DNA from 3 places in the Castellaniella sp. genome. Region 2 is predicted to be linked to each of the others. Evidence: predicted binding sites of a transcription regulator. Region 2 holds the regulator's gene; each other region holds the start of a gene.
What was found. Region 2 encodes HrcA, which represses chaperone genes, less so after heat shock. Its sites were predicted from a motif close to TTAGCACTCNNNNNNNNNGAGTGCTAA; they were not measured.
Positions count from the first base shown of each region.

Region 1 (4,870 bases), 540 kb from region 2:
CCCAAATCCGAGACCACTGCGGGATCTTCAATCCTTCATCCGACACGATTCGGCGTATTGCCCAGCCCGCCAATGATTCGTCATTCGGATGAGATCTCCAAAGCCGCCACCAATACGCCGGCCAGTGGGCTTGGCGCGGATCTGAATCGCGCCACTGGTTCAGAGTCTCAAGCGCCTTCTGAATCAAGTCGTTCACACCTGTACCCAGGCTTGCATGCGCTGCGCGCCAACAGGCCCAACTGGTGGCCATGTCGGACTGAATCCTCCGATCTCCCCCGGGTGGCAACGTCCGCCACTTCGCAACGCATCGCGCGGCCAGCCCGTGCATGTCGACGTCTACCAAACGATCAGCCAGCAGACTCCGGTCGGAAGCGGAAAACGTCCGCAGCAGCCGAGCGGCAAGGGCATGGTCCCCCTCGTCTACCGAGCGCTCGAATGCCAAGGCAAGATCACGGGCGTATGCCTGCGGGGTGGAGGGTCTGACGAGTACCCGGTAGATAGCATCGCTTAAATGCGGATGGGTGAGACGTACAAGTTGACTTGCTGGCTGGAGTTCAAGCACTGAGAAGTCACCATCGCGATTCAGTGCCTCCAGTCGTTCCCGGTCCGATTCCTTTAGCCATCTGTAGGGCGCCCGCAGGTACAGTCGGTTGAGCGCGAGCAAGGGCCGCAGCGGTTCCTGCAAAGAAGCAGCTGCGAGACGATCGCAGAACCGGGCGCCAAACTGTCTGAGGTCCCCAAACTCCAGTTCGGTGGCCATAGAGACAAAGAGGCCTTGGCTTTGCTGCGCTTGCGCAAACGCCGCGCCTTGGCCGGACGCCGCTGATCCGCGCCTCTCGCTAACCCAGTGCAGAACATCGGCGGCTTCGCTGCCGCCAACTGGATCGATCGGTGCGGCTGTGACCTCGAACCCACGGAATCGCGTCGCATCTACAAATGCCTCCGCGAACTCAGTCGGGCCACAGGTAACGAGTAGAGGCCACCCGCGGGGTCCCTGCTCGTCGACATAACTTGCGAGTCTGGACAAATCCAGTTGCTCACGCGCATCTCGATCGTAGATGTCGTCGGTAGCGATGAACTCAGGCGCTTCGTGCGGCGGCAAATTCTCCATGTCCCGGAGTGCGCGATCTAACAAGCTGGCGTCACCGCTAAGCCACTGTACCCGGCGTCCGCTCAAGACCAGATGCTCAAGCAGTTGAAGCAGCAGCACGCTCTTGCCGACACCGGACCGTCCTCTCAGCCAAAGCACCCGTATGGCTGCCTCTGGAGAGAGCGCGGCGAGATCGCTGAGCGCAGTCGCCCGCTCTGCCAGTATCGCGACTCGCGCGTCACGAGGCATGTACTGACCAGCGCGCATGCGCGCCAGAGTTGCCTGCCGGCCCACCTCAAGGCGAAAGCGCTCCACTCGCCTGTCCGGCGCGAAGTCGGCGACCGAAAGCAACTGCCCCACGCGAGGTCCCGTGCGACGTGAAGCTGCGTAGCGCTCGGCGATCGCATCTCTGCACAGACGGGCGTCGTCAGGGTCAACTCGCCTCAGCAGTACGCGCTCAAAGGCGAATCTGGCGAACGAATACGGATCATCAACGTGAGGCCAAACTGCAGTGACAGCGCGCCACCACGGATCTTGTTCAATGCGGGGCGAAACGAGACGCCCCTGTGCCTCCAAGTTCCCGATCAGATTTTTGTGAAGCGACCCCTTGGGCAGATCAGTCCATTGCGTTGCCCCGGATGTGAAGGCAGAAACAACTCCGTACTTGAGCGCTCCCTTCAATTCGGGTCTGGTCGTGGAAACGAACGACTCGATTGCATTGACCTCGCCCGCAGCCGAGTCAAGGGTGGCAGACGTCAGCGTGCGCTTTACCTGAAGCAGCACGAGTCGCTGAGCCGCATCCCACCTAGCGATGTCTGACAAAGCCTCGACAAAAACATCACCCTTGCTACGTAAGTCATCGCCCGATCTAGCGAGAGCCTCAGCTAGTTCCGCAACGTAGACCCGCGCTTGGAAGGCAAAGCCAGCCATCGCATAGATGCCACCCGTGGCCCGCCGCGGCTCGGCGCTTGCATATTGACCAAGCAGACTTGTGATATCTGAATCCATACTCCATAACGGTAAGGGCCACGATCAATCGCCTGAGCGCTTCTTCCCCGCATCTAACTCGAAGTGGGGACCGCATGTCAAGCCGACTGGACTCAGCAACATGGTAGCGCACACGATTCTGGTGGAACTCGGCGAAATTTCGGTCGCTCAGGTGGATGTTGCGAACGGCAGCAACGGGTCGAGGCTGTGTGAAAACTCATTTGTAGAGAACTCACGAGGGTCACTACCCCCTCCTTGACCTTTGATCGTGCAATACAGCACGATCTGAGAGGTCGGTTTTGCTCAAAAGACTTCTTGAACGCTCAGATTTTGCGTTTTCACACAGCCTCGGCCCAAAGCAGCCAACATGGCTGGTCTGCCCCGAAAAGGGCATCCAAGCCCAGAAAACCACCAAAACAAGGTTTTCTTGCAGACTACCTCAGTCCCATTTTTGACTGGGAACCCGCATTAGCACTCGCTTTAGGTGTTTTTCGGAGTTCCAAACTGAGCGGCGGAAGTTCCAAACTCAGCGGCGTTCGACAACAGTATCAATTAGCCCGATCAAATGTAACTGCTGTGAACACCCCCTTGAAATAGACAGAATCGTCCTTATAATTAGCACTCGATGGGGTTGAGTGCTAACAACTACGACCCCCACCTTTTTCAATCACTAATAGAACAGGAGTTCCTCCATGGCACTGCGTCCTTTGCACGATCGTGTGATCGTCAAGCGTCTGGACAACGAGCGCACCACTGCCTCGGGTATCGTCATCCCCGAGAGCGCCGCCGAAAAACCCGATCAGGGCGAAGTCCTGGCCGTTGGCCCCGGTAAGAAAACCGAGGACGGCAAGCTCATCGCGGTCGACGTCAAGGTCGGCGACAAGGTGCTGTTCGGCAAATATGCCGGCCAGTCCGTCAAGGTCGATGGCGACGAAGTTCTGGTCATCCGCGAGGAAGAAATCCTCGCCGTGATCCAGTAAACACACGTGCCGAAGAAACCGCCGCATCTGCAAGGCGGTTCTTCCTGCCCCTGGCCTTGTCCGCAAGGCCAAACTGTCCTGAATCATCCCAAGGAATTTCAACATGGCTGCAAAGCAAGTTTATTTCGGTGACGATGCCCGTTCGCGCATCGTCCGTGGTGTCAACATCCTGGCCAACGCCGTCAAGACCACCATGGGCCCCAAAGGCCGCAATGTGGTGCTGGACCGCTCGTTCGGCGCCCCCACCGTGACCAAGGACGGTGTGTCCGTGGCCAAGGAAATCGAACTGAAAGACAAGTTCGAGAACATCGGCGCCCAGTTGGTCAAGGAAGTCGCTTCCAAGACCTCCGACAACGCTGGTGACGGCACCACCACCGCCACCGTGCTGGCCCAATCCATCGTCGAAGAAGGCCTGAAGTACGTGGCCGCCGGCATCAGCCCGATGGACCTCAAGCGCGGCATCGACAAGGCCGTGGCCGTGGCCGTGGCAGAGCTGCATAAGCTCTCCAAGCCCTGCACCACCAGCAAGGCCATCGCCCAGGTCGGTTCCATCTCGGCCAACAGCGACGCCTCCGTCGGCGAGATCATCGCCAACGCGATGGACAAGGTCGGCAAGGAAGGCGTCATCACCGTCGAAGACGGCAAGTCGCTGGAAAACGAGCTGGACGTCGTCGAAGGCATGCAATTCGACCGTGGCTACCTGTCTCCCTACTTCATCAACAACCCGGACAAGCAAGTCGCCATCCTGGACGACCCGTTTGTCCTGATCTTCGACAAGAAAATCAGCAACATCCGCGATCTGTTGCCGGTGCTGGAACAAGTTGCCAAGTCCAGCCGTCCGCTGCTGATCGTGGCTGAAGACGTCGAAGGCGAAGCCCTGGCCACCCTGGTGGTGAACAACATCCGCGGCATCCTGAAGACCACCGCTGTCAAGGCCCCGGGCTTCGGCGACCGCCGCAAAGCCATGCTGGAAGACATCGCCATCCTGACGGGCGGCACGGTAATCTCCGAAGAAACCGGCCTGTCCCTGGAAAAAGCCACGATCGAACTGCTGGGCCAAGCCAAGCGCATCGAAGTCGCCAAGGAAAACACCACCATCATCGACGGTGCCGGCCAAGCCGCCAACATCGAAGCCCGGGTCAAGCAGATCCGCGCCCAGATCGAGGAAGCCACGTCCGACTACGATCGTGAAAAACTGCAAGAACGCGTCGCCAAGCTGGCGGGCGGTGTTGCCGTGATTCGCGTCGGCGCAGCCACCGAAATCGAAATGAAGGAAAAGAAGGCCCGTGTTGAAGACGCCCTGCACGCCACGCGTGCCGCCGTCGAGGAAGGCATTGTTCCGGGCGGCGGTGTTGCGCTGATCCGCGCCAAGGCCGCTGTGGCCCAGGTCAAGGGCGACAACGCTGACCAGGACGCCGGCATCAAGCTGGTCCTGCGCGCCATCGAAGCCCCGCTGCGCACCATCGTCAGCAATGCCGGCGACGAAGCCAGCGTGATCGTCAACGCCGTTGAACAAGGCGAAGGCAATTACGGCTACAACGCCGCCACCGGCGAATACGGCGATCTGGTCGAGCAAGGCGTGATCGACCCGACCAAGGTCACCCGCACCGCACTGCAAAACGCGGCCTCCGTGGCCAGCCTGTTGCTGACGACCGAAGCCGCTGTGGCCGAAATCGTCGAAGACAAGCCTGCTGCCGGCGGTATGCCCGACATGGGCGGCATGGGTGGAATGGGCGGCATGGGCGGCTTCTAAGCCCCTGCGCTCCGCTGGTCGGCCCCCGTGCCGACCAAGCCTGCATGAAAAACCCCCGCA
Region 1 is NZ_JAUCCU010000001.1:1,247,987-1,252,856, forward strand. Features, by position in the region: gene VDP81_RS05990 (co-chaperone GroES) at 2,770-3,057, shown strand; gene groL (chaperonin GroEL) at 3,161-4,810, shown strand.
Region 1: the regulator HrcA is predicted to act here: its motif matches at 2,693-2,719, upstream of VDP81_RS05990 (co-chaperone GroES).

Region 2 (4,870 bases):
CGCGGCCTGGCTGGCAATCACGGACAGTGCCAGAGAAATCCGGGCGAGTTCCCCCCCTGATGCGACGCGGCTAAGCGGCCTGGGTGGTACGCCCGCGTGCCCCGCCACCAGAAATTCCACAGTTTCCAGACCATGGGAAGAGGGTTCGCAGGCGGGCAGCCCGACCTGAAAGCAGCCCCCTTCCATGGACAGTGTCTGCATGGCCTGGGTGACTTGCCGGGAGAGCTGGGCCGCCGCGTCGGCCCGCGCCAGGCTCAGTGTCTCGGCGATGGTCTGATAGCGCGTCTGGGCCTGGTCCCGTGCCTGGGTCAGGGTGACCAGATCCAGTCCGGTGCGGGCCTGTTGCAGTTGGCTGGATCGTTCTTGGTGCAGGGCTGTCAGGGCGTCGGGTTCGATATGGAATCGCCGGGCTGCCGAAAATAGTTGGCTCATGCGAGCGTCTGCTTGCGCCAATGCTTCGGGGTCCAGCTCCAGGCGGTCAGCATAGGCGTTCAGGCCAGAGACGGTCTCGGAACACAGAATGCGGGCGGTTTCCAGGGTCTGACAGTGTTCCAGCAGGCGCGCATCGTGGCGCACGAGGGGCTGCAAGGCCTGCAGTGCCGCCTGCAAGGCGCTGGCCACCGAGCCGTCCTCACCGTCCAGGGCCTGTACAGCCTGGCTGGCGCCGGCCAACAGTGCCTGGGCATGGGCCAATTGGGCCTGGCGGGCGCACAGCTGCGGCCATTCGTCGGCTGTGGGGGCGATCTCATCGAGAAAATCTACTTCTTGTTGCAAGCGATCCAGCAACTGGGCCTGTTGGGTGGCGCTGACTTGGGCGCTGTCCAATGCGGCCTGTGCCGAGCGCCAGTGTTGCCATGCTTCGCTCAGGTCGCGCACCAACGTAGCGTGACCACCCTGGGTATCCAGGATGTCGCGTTGACTGGCGGCCTGTAACAGGCCTTGGTGGGCGTGTTGGCCGTGGATATCCACTAATAAAGCGCCAAGTTCGCGCAGTTGGGCCAGTGTCGCGGGAGAGCCGTTGATATAGGCCTTGCTGCGGCCCTGGTTGTCGATGATGCGGCGCAGAATCAGTTCCTCGCCCTCGATGGCGAGTTCAGCCAGCCAGTCTGCGGCGGCGGGGGGGATATCGAAGACGGCGCTGATATCGGCCCGGCGAGTCCCTTCGCGCACCAGCGAGGCGTCACCGCGCCCCCCCAGCGCCAATGACAAGGCGTCGATCAGAATGGATTTGCCCGCCCCGGTTTCGCCGGAAAATACAGTGAAGCCGGGCTCGAAGATGATCTCGGCGCGGTCGACGATGACGAAGTCCAGAATCGATAGGGAACAGAGCATGGGGGTTTTTGCAGGCGCTGGGCTGGGTTTGTATGCGCCCCGAAACAGGCTTGGGGCGGATGAACAGTGATTTTCCCTAGGTGGCGGACTCGTCTGGATCATCCCAGGGGTGTAGCATGCGATTCCAGTTGAGCTTGCTGCGCAGGGTGGAAAAATAACTGTAGCCCTGTGGGTGCAGGAAACGGATGCGGTGCGGACTGCGGCGCACGTCGATGCGGTCGCCTTCTTGGCAGTTGGAGATCGTTTGCATGTCGAAGTGCACACTGGCTCCGGACTCGACCCGACCCAGGGCGCGGATGGTGATATTCAGCAAAGAGGTCTCGGGCAGCATGATGGGGCGGTTGGACAGGGTCTGGGGGGCCACGGGCACCAGCACCAGGGCGTCGACCTGAGGATGCAGAATCGGACCGCCCGCCGATAGGGCATAGGCGGTGGAGCCAGTCGGTGTGGCGATGACCAGGCCGTCGGCACGCTGGCTGTGCATGAAGACGCCATCGCATTCGACGCGCAGTTCTATCATGCCGCCGCGCCCGGCGCGATTGATGATCACGTCGTTTAACGCCAGCCCGGTGGTCATCAGTTGGTCGCCGCGCATGACACGGCCTTCCAGCAGCATGCGTTCGTCGGATACGTAGGCGCCGTTCAAGATGCGGGTGATGGCCTCGTCGGCGCTGCCTAGCGGGATGTCGGTGATGAAGCCCAGGCGGCCATGGTTGATGCCGATCATGGCCACCCCGGACGTCGCCAGCTGGCGGGCGGCGGCCAGCATGGTGCCGTCGCCACCCATGATGATGGCCAGATCGGCCCGCTTGCCAATTTCTTGGTAGGACGCCAGGGCGAAGTCGGTCATGCCGGTATTGCGGCCGGTTTCTGCCTCGATCAGGACGGTACAGCCGGCTGCCTGCAGCACGGCGCCCAGCCGTCGCAGGGGGGCGTCCATGCCGCTATCCTGGTAGCGGCCGACCAGGGCCACGGTGTTGAAATGCATGAAACCCAGTGCCTCGCTCGTTTAATGGAATAATAGTGAGTATCCGATTATAGGGGGATAGGGTGCCATCGCAGTGCTTGATGTGTCGCCACTGTCCTGTACGTAGGGTGTGAAACAACATGGATGATCGAGCCAAGGCTTTGCTGAAGGCGCTGGTGGAACGCTATATCGCGGATGGTCAGCCCGTGGGTTCGCGCACCCTATCCAAGGTTTTCGATCTCTCGCCGGCCACCATCCGCAACGTGATGGCCGATCTCGAAGACCTGGGATTGATCCACAGTCCCCACACCTCGGCAGGACGGGTGCCCACGCCGCAGGGCTATCGCCTGTTCGTCGATAGCCTGCTGACGGTGCGGCCCTACGAGTTCTCTCCGGATGTCTCGATTGCCGATTATCTGCCGGCTGCCGAACCCGGACGTGCGGTGACGGCGGCAGCGACTTTATTGTCGAATCTTTCCCAGTTTGCTGGGGTGGTGCTGACCCCGAAACGCACTCAGGTCTTTCGTCACATCGAATTCATTCGCCTGTCCGACAAGCGCGTCCTGCTGATCATCGTCACGCCCAACGGCGATGTGCAGAACCGCATCTTGTTTGTGCCACGCGAATACACCGAGGTCGAGCTCCTCGAAGCGTCCAATTTTTTCAACCGGCATTTTTCCGGCAAGTCCTTTCATCAGGTGCGCCTGTCTCTGGCCGCCGAACTCGCATCCTTGCGCACGGATATTTCCCACTTGATGCAGCAAGCCGTGGATGCCGGGATTGGTACGCCTGATACGCTGGACGAGTCCGTGGTGATTTCTGGCGAAGGCAAGCTCTTGTCCGTCACTGAAATGACGACCGACATGGATCGCTTGCGGCGCCTGTTTGATCTTTTTGAACAAAAAACCGATCTATTGCATTTGCTGGATGTCTCCAGCCATGCCCAGGGGGTGCAGATCTACATAGGCGGGGATTCCCGCCTGGTGCCCCTGGAAGACGTGTCGGTCATTACCGCGCCTTATGGGGTGGATGGCGAGGTCATCGGTACTTTGGGGGTGATCGGCCCCACGCGCATGGCCTACGAAAGGGTCATCCCAATTGTCGATATTACTGCCCGCATGTTGTCCAATGCGCTCGGGCAGGGTGTTTCGTAGATCTGTCATCCCTCCAATGTCTGATTCCATATCTTGTTGTCCATGACCCGTTTTCTATCTTCAGCGCCTGATCCTCAGGCGCTAGACCCTGATGTGCCCGGCCCGGGCCGAGGCCCTTTGGGCGTGTTGCTGATCAATCTGGGCACGCCCGATGCGCCGACCCCGGCTGCGGTGCGCCGCTACCTGAAAGAATTTTTGTCTGACCCCCGCGTGGTCGAACTCCCCGGCGTGCTGTGGCAACTGATTTTGCGGCTGTTTGTGCTGACGCGCCGACCAGCCGCCATTGCGCCCAAATACGCTGAAATCTGGCTGGAACGCGGATCACCCTTGCTGGTGCATGGTCAGGACTTGGCCCAGGGAGTTGCCCAGTCGTTGGCTGCGCAAGGTCTGGGCGTGCGGGTAGAGCTGGCGATGCGTTATGGTCAGCCGGCCCTGGATGCCGCCATCGAGCGATTGCAGGCGGCAGGCTGTGGCCGTATTTTGGTGGCGCCGTTATACCCCCAGTACGCCGCCAGCACGACCGCGACGGCGGTCGATGCGGTCAGTCGGCACCTGGCCCGATTGCGCCATCAGCCCACCTTGCGTTATCTGGATCGCTTTTACCGGGCGCCCGCCTACATTCAGGCATTGGCCCGATCGGTGCGTGCGCACTGGGATCAGGCGGGGCAGGCGGAGCGCCTGCTGCTCAGCTTTCATGGCTTGCCGCAGTCCTGTGTGCGCCAGGGTGATCCCTATTTTCGCGACTGTATGCAGACGGCGGCAGCGCTGCGCGCGCAACTGGGTGCTGACGGCGCCCGGCTGCATGTCAGTTTCCAGAGCCGCTTTGGCGCGGCCCCTTGGCTGCAGCCCTATACCCAGCCCACGCTGGAATCCTGGGCGCGTGATGGGGTGGCGTCGGTGGATGTGCTGTGTCCCGGGTTCGTGGCGGATTGCCTGGAGACCCTGGAAGAAATCAATCTGGAGTGTCGTCAGGCCTTTCTGGCTGCGGGTGGCCGGGATTTTCGCTATATCCCCTGCCTGAATGCCAATCCTGATTGGATTCAGGGTTTTGCCGGCCTATTGGCGGACAATCTGGCCGGGTGGGCAGATGATTCTGTCGCAGGCTCTTGAAATCCCTGGCTTACCCCTTATTTATAGAGCAACTTTTCTATTTTCTGTTTTGGAGATCGCACCATGTCGGCACCCCAGGATGACTTGGATCCGAAATTGACGGGCGTACCGCCCCAGGGTCCAGCCGATGCTTTTGATGCCTTTGGCATCCCCCCGGCTGAACAGCCAACCGAGGATCTGGCGGTTCTGTTGGCCGAAGCGCAGGCCAAGATCGGCGAATACCACGATCAACTGCTGCGTGCCCATGCCGAGGTCGAGAACATCCGTCGTCGGGCTCAGGATGACGTTGCCAAGGCGCGTAAATTCG
Region 2 is NZ_JAUCCU010000001.1:706,096-710,965, reverse strand. Features, by position in the region: gene recN (DNA repair protein RecN) at 1-1,332, opposite strand, end outside; gene VDP81_RS03455 (NAD kinase) at 1,409-2,320, opposite strand; gene hrcA (heat-inducible transcriptional repressor HrcA) at 2,440-3,453, shown strand; gene hemH (ferrochelatase) at 3,496-4,563, shown strand; gene grpE (nucleotide exchange factor GrpE) at 4,627-4,870, shown strand, end outside.

Region 3 (4,870 bases), 1.1 Mb from region 2:
GCAATAAAGCACGCGCTGCCCGATGGATTCGATGGCGCCAAAGTTGGGAATCATCAGCACGGGACGCCCGGCAGCCATCATCACGGTCTCGGGCAGATTGGGCGTAAAGGCGGAGAAACTATCCGACTGGTCGCCTTTGCTCATGATGATCAGATCACAATAGCGGCTATGCAGACTTAGGGCTGCATCGGTTTCGCCCTTTGGCACCCGCCAGTCGGCCTGTATGCCTGCTGCGGCGGTTTTTTCCGTGTAGACCTTCTGGACAGCAGCACGATCCTCGTCGTAGCGGCCACGCAGTAGTTTGCTGACATCGGGTGGCATGATGCTTTCTTCATAAGTGCGCCCGATAATCCCCCCTGGCGCATAGATACCGACAAGCTCGGCCTGATGTGCCTTGGCCAACAAAATACCAGCCTCGATGCGACGTGTACACGCCTTATCGTCACTTAAATGAATGGCAATGCGACCTAACATGGAAATCCTCCTGTGGTTTGCGACCTGCCGGGCAGATTTGGCCCGATCAGTTCCATCATATCGACAAGCCGCCTGATCAGGGGGCAAAAAAGCGTGCCTCCGAAAAATCAATTTGATGCACATCAAGAGATTGATGGGCAAGCGGAAGCCCGGCAGCCGAGCCAGTCCGGCATGGACGCGCCAAAAAAAAAAGGGATGCCGGGGAGGCATCCCATGAACATCCGCTTCGATAGGGAGGGGAAGAGGAGAAACTGAAGCGGACGACAGGACGTCACGGCCAGGGAGCCGAGTATCCGTCCATTGTTCAATTAGTCCGCCCCAAAAAGGAAAAGTTCCGGGAAAAGCAGCACCAAAATGAAACTAAATGTTAAATCATGACTACATGGATGATTTTGCGTGTCATATCCATACGGCCACCTGACCCGATGGACAGTCAGCCGACTATCCAACAGGCAGTGCGTGCAGGCTTAGGCAGCGGCGAAGTCTGCCTGGCGATCCGCCAGGGCAATCTTGAGTTTTTTGAGTGCGGCAGATTCGATCTGGCGCACACGCTCGGCCGAGATGCCATATTCAGCGGCGAGTTCGTGCAGGGTGGCACCACCGTCATCGGCCAGCCAGCGCGACTGGACGATATGCTGGGACCGTGCATCCAAGTCACCCAAAGCCTGGGCCAGGCCTTCAGTCTGCAAGGTATCCATGCGGCGACGGGCCAGGATCTGATCTGGCGATTGGGTGTCGTCCGCCAGCCACGCAATGGGCGCAAAGCGATCTTCGTCGTCGTTGGAGGCATCCAGCGCGCAATCGCCGCCGGACAGACGGACTTCCATTTCGGCGACGTCTTCGGGGCGCACATTGAGTTCGCGGGCAATATCCGAGACCTGATCCGGCCCCAGCGTCTGCCCGTCTGGACGCATGCGCCGCAGATTAAAGAATAGTTTGCGCTGAGCCTTGGTGGTGGCGATTTTGACCAAACGCCAATTACGCACGACGTACTCATGGATCTCGGCACGTATCCAGTGGACGGCAAAGGACACCAGTCGCACACCGCGTTCGGGGTCGAAACGACGCACGGCCTTCATCAGACCGATATTCCCTTCTTGGATAAGATCGGCATGGGCCAGGCCATAGCCCAGGTATTGACGGGCGACCGACACCACCAGCCGCAAGTGCGACAGAATGAGTTCACGCGCAGCGGCCAGATCATTGTCGTCGCGCAAACGACGCCCAAGATCGGATTCTTGCTGGGCAGTCAGCAGCGGAAGACGGTTGACGGCACTGATGTAGGCTTCGATGGAGCCCAGAGCGCCAGGATTGGAAATAGCCTGCGCGAGCTGGGCCGGTGCCAGCGCCAGGGATGACGAGGGAAGGCTCATGGTGGCGATATCCTTGATGATTGCTTAATCTTAGCACTCTAAGAGGCTGAGTGCTAATTTCCTGGTAACTAAAGTTAGACACGCCAGATGATTGAGAGTTCCGATCAGGGCAATTCCAGCTCGGCCACCAGGGGCGCATGATCGGAGATTTTCTTCCAGGGGGCACCATGCAGGACGCGGGCACGACGCACGGCAAAGCCACGCTGGTAGATGCGATCCAGGCGCAGCCAGGGAAAAACCGATGGAAACGTACGCGGCGGCGGCGTCAGGCGGGCATCCAGCCCCGTCATGGACAAAGCAGGTGCGATATCCTGGGATTGGCCTCGTAGCCAAAACATGCGCTGACGCAACTGAGCCACACGATGTCGCAGGCGATAGATCTCGTCGGTGCCCTGAGGCGCGGCTGCAAAGACCTCGACCAAGCCCAACTGCTGCACGAACAAGGGCGCCAGTCGATTGGTCCAGTCATTGAAGTCACCCGCGATCAGCAGGGGTTCGTGGGCGGGCACCAGACGGCGGATACGCTCTACCAGGGCATGAACCTGCCGTGATCGTCCGCCTGCCAGCAAACCCAGATGCACCACCAGACAATGCACCGGGGTATCTTCGACTTGGACGACGCCATGCAGCAGACCGCGCTGTTCCAGCCTATGGTCGGAGATATCCTGATTTTCGTAGTACAGAATCGGATAGCGCGACAGCAGCGCATTGCCGTGATCGGTGGTGGCATGCACGGCGTTGCAGCCATAGGCTGCGTGCATGTGCATCGCGGCCGCCAGGGATTCGTGCTGAGCGTCCAGGCTGCCATGGTGCTGATTGCGGCCCTGGACTTCCTGTAAGAACAGGAGATCGGGCCGCAGACCATACAAGCCCAGGCGCAAGTCCGCCAGCGATTCACGCCCACCCGTGGCAGAACGCCCCTTATGGATGTTGTAGCTGACGACTCGCAGGACTGACATGGCGCGGCCCTGCGTTTACTTGGTCTCGGGCTGACGCAAGCGAATATGCAGCTCACGCAACTGCTTTTCATCCACGGCAGACGGGGCCTGCACCAGCAAGTCCTGAGCCCGCTGAGTCTTGGGGAAGGCAATGACGTCGCGGATCGATTCGGCCCCTGCCATCAAGGTGACCAAACGGTCCAGGCCGAAGGCCAGGCCACCATGCGGGGGCGCACCAAACTGCAGCGCATCCAGCAGGAAACCGAACTTCTCGCGGGCTTCGTCCTCGTCGATATTGAGGGCCTTGAAGACCTTGGTCTGAACATCGGCGCGATGGATGCGTTCGGAGCCACCACCGACTTCCCACCCGTTAATGACCATGTCGTAGGCACGGGCCAGGGCGCTGCCTGGGTCGGACTCGAGCAAGTCCTCGTGGCCGGGCTTTGGGCAGGTGAAGGGGTGATGGGCAGCGGTGTAGCGCCGGTCTTCCTCGTTGTACTCGAACATCGGGAAGTCCACCACCCACAACGGCTGCCAGCCAGCTTCGAACAGGCCATGCGTGCGGCCAAATTCACTCAAGCCGATCTTGACGCGCAAGGCGCCGATGGCGTCATTGACGACCTTGGTGCGGTCGGCGCCAAAGAAAATCAGATCACCGTCCTGGGCGCCGGTGCGTGCAATCAGGCCACGCAAGGCATCCGCATGAATATTTTTGACGATGGGCGACTGCAGGCCCTCGGGGATGGCCGTGGCGTCGTTGACCTTGATGTAGGCCAGACCGCGCGCGCCATAAATCGCCACGAACTGCGTATAGGCATCGATCTCGCTGCGCGGCATGCTGGCGCCACCGGGCACCCGCAAGGCCACCACCCGGCAGGCCGGGTCCTTGGCCGGACCGGCAAAGACCTTGAAATCCACATCCTGCATCAGGTCGGCCACATCGATAAATTCGAGCTTGACCCGCAGATCGGGCTTATCCGAGCCGAAACGGCCCATCGCCTCGGACCAGGGCATCACCGGGAAAGGATTGGGCAGGGCCACTTCCAGCACCTGACTGTAGATATCGCGCACCATACCTTCGAAGATCTCGCGGATCTGGACCTCGTCCAGGAAGGATGTTTCGCAATCGATCTGGGTGAATTCAGGCTGACGGTCAGCACGCAAATCCTCGTCACGGAAGCACTTGGTGATCTGGTAGTAGCGATCAAAACCCGCCACCATCAGCATTTGCTTGAACAACTGAGGCGACTGCGGCAAAGCGAAAAATTCGCCGGGATTCACGCGCGACGGCACCAGGTAATCGCGAGCGCCTTCGGGGGTGCTGCGGGTCAGCATGGGGGTCTCGATGTCGATGAAGCCCAGTTTGTCGAGGTAGTTTCGGGCCACCAAGGAGACACGGTAGCGCAACATCAGGTTGCGCTGCATCTGCGGACGGCGCAGATCCAGCACCCGATGCGTCAGGCGGGTGGTCTCGGACAGGTTATCGTCATCCAACTGAAACGGCGGGGTCAGTGAGGCATTCAGGATTTCGATTTCGCGGCAAAGAATTTCCACGTCACCGGACAGCAGATCCGGATTGCGCGTGCCTTCCGGGCGCAAGCGCACCAAGCCCGTGATGCGCACGCAATATTCATTGCGAATCCGCTCAGCCGTGGCAAAGCCTTCGTGGTTGTCGGGATCGACCACGATTTGCGCCAATCCTGCCCGGTCACGCAGGTCGATGAAAATAACACCGCCGTGATCGCGGCGACGATGCACCCAGCCAAACAGGGTGACGGTCTGATCAAGGTGGGCTTTGGACACCTCGCCGGTGTAGCAGGTACGGTTCAAGAAGAGCTCCGAATATTTGAAAGCAAGACTGTGCTTGGATTTTATTGGGCAATGTCGCCAGCGGCCGACGCCGACCGCACTGTGGGCGGTGGTGTCAGGGCGGATGGCGCCACCACCCCCATGGAAACAATATATTTCAGGGCGGTTTCAACGGACATGTCCAGCACCTGAATATCGGTGCGCGGCATCATCAGAAAAAAGCCGGAAGTCGGGTTAGGCGTGGTCGGCACATAGATGCTGACATAGTCTCCGACC
Region 3 is NZ_JAUCCU010000001.1:1,821,736-1,826,605, reverse strand. Features, by position in the region: gene VDP81_RS08775 (universal stress protein) at 1-474, opposite strand, end outside; gene rpoH (RNA polymerase sigma factor RpoH) at 942-1,847, opposite strand; gene VDP81_RS08765 (endonuclease/exonuclease/phosphatase family protein) at 1,952-2,806, opposite strand; gene aspS (aspartate--tRNA ligase) at 2,822-4,615, opposite strand; gene VDP81_RS08755 (DUF502 domain-containing protein) at 4,657-4,870, opposite strand, start outside.
Region 3: the regulator HrcA is predicted to act here: its motif matches at 1,878-1,904, upstream of rpoH (RNA polymerase sigma factor RpoH).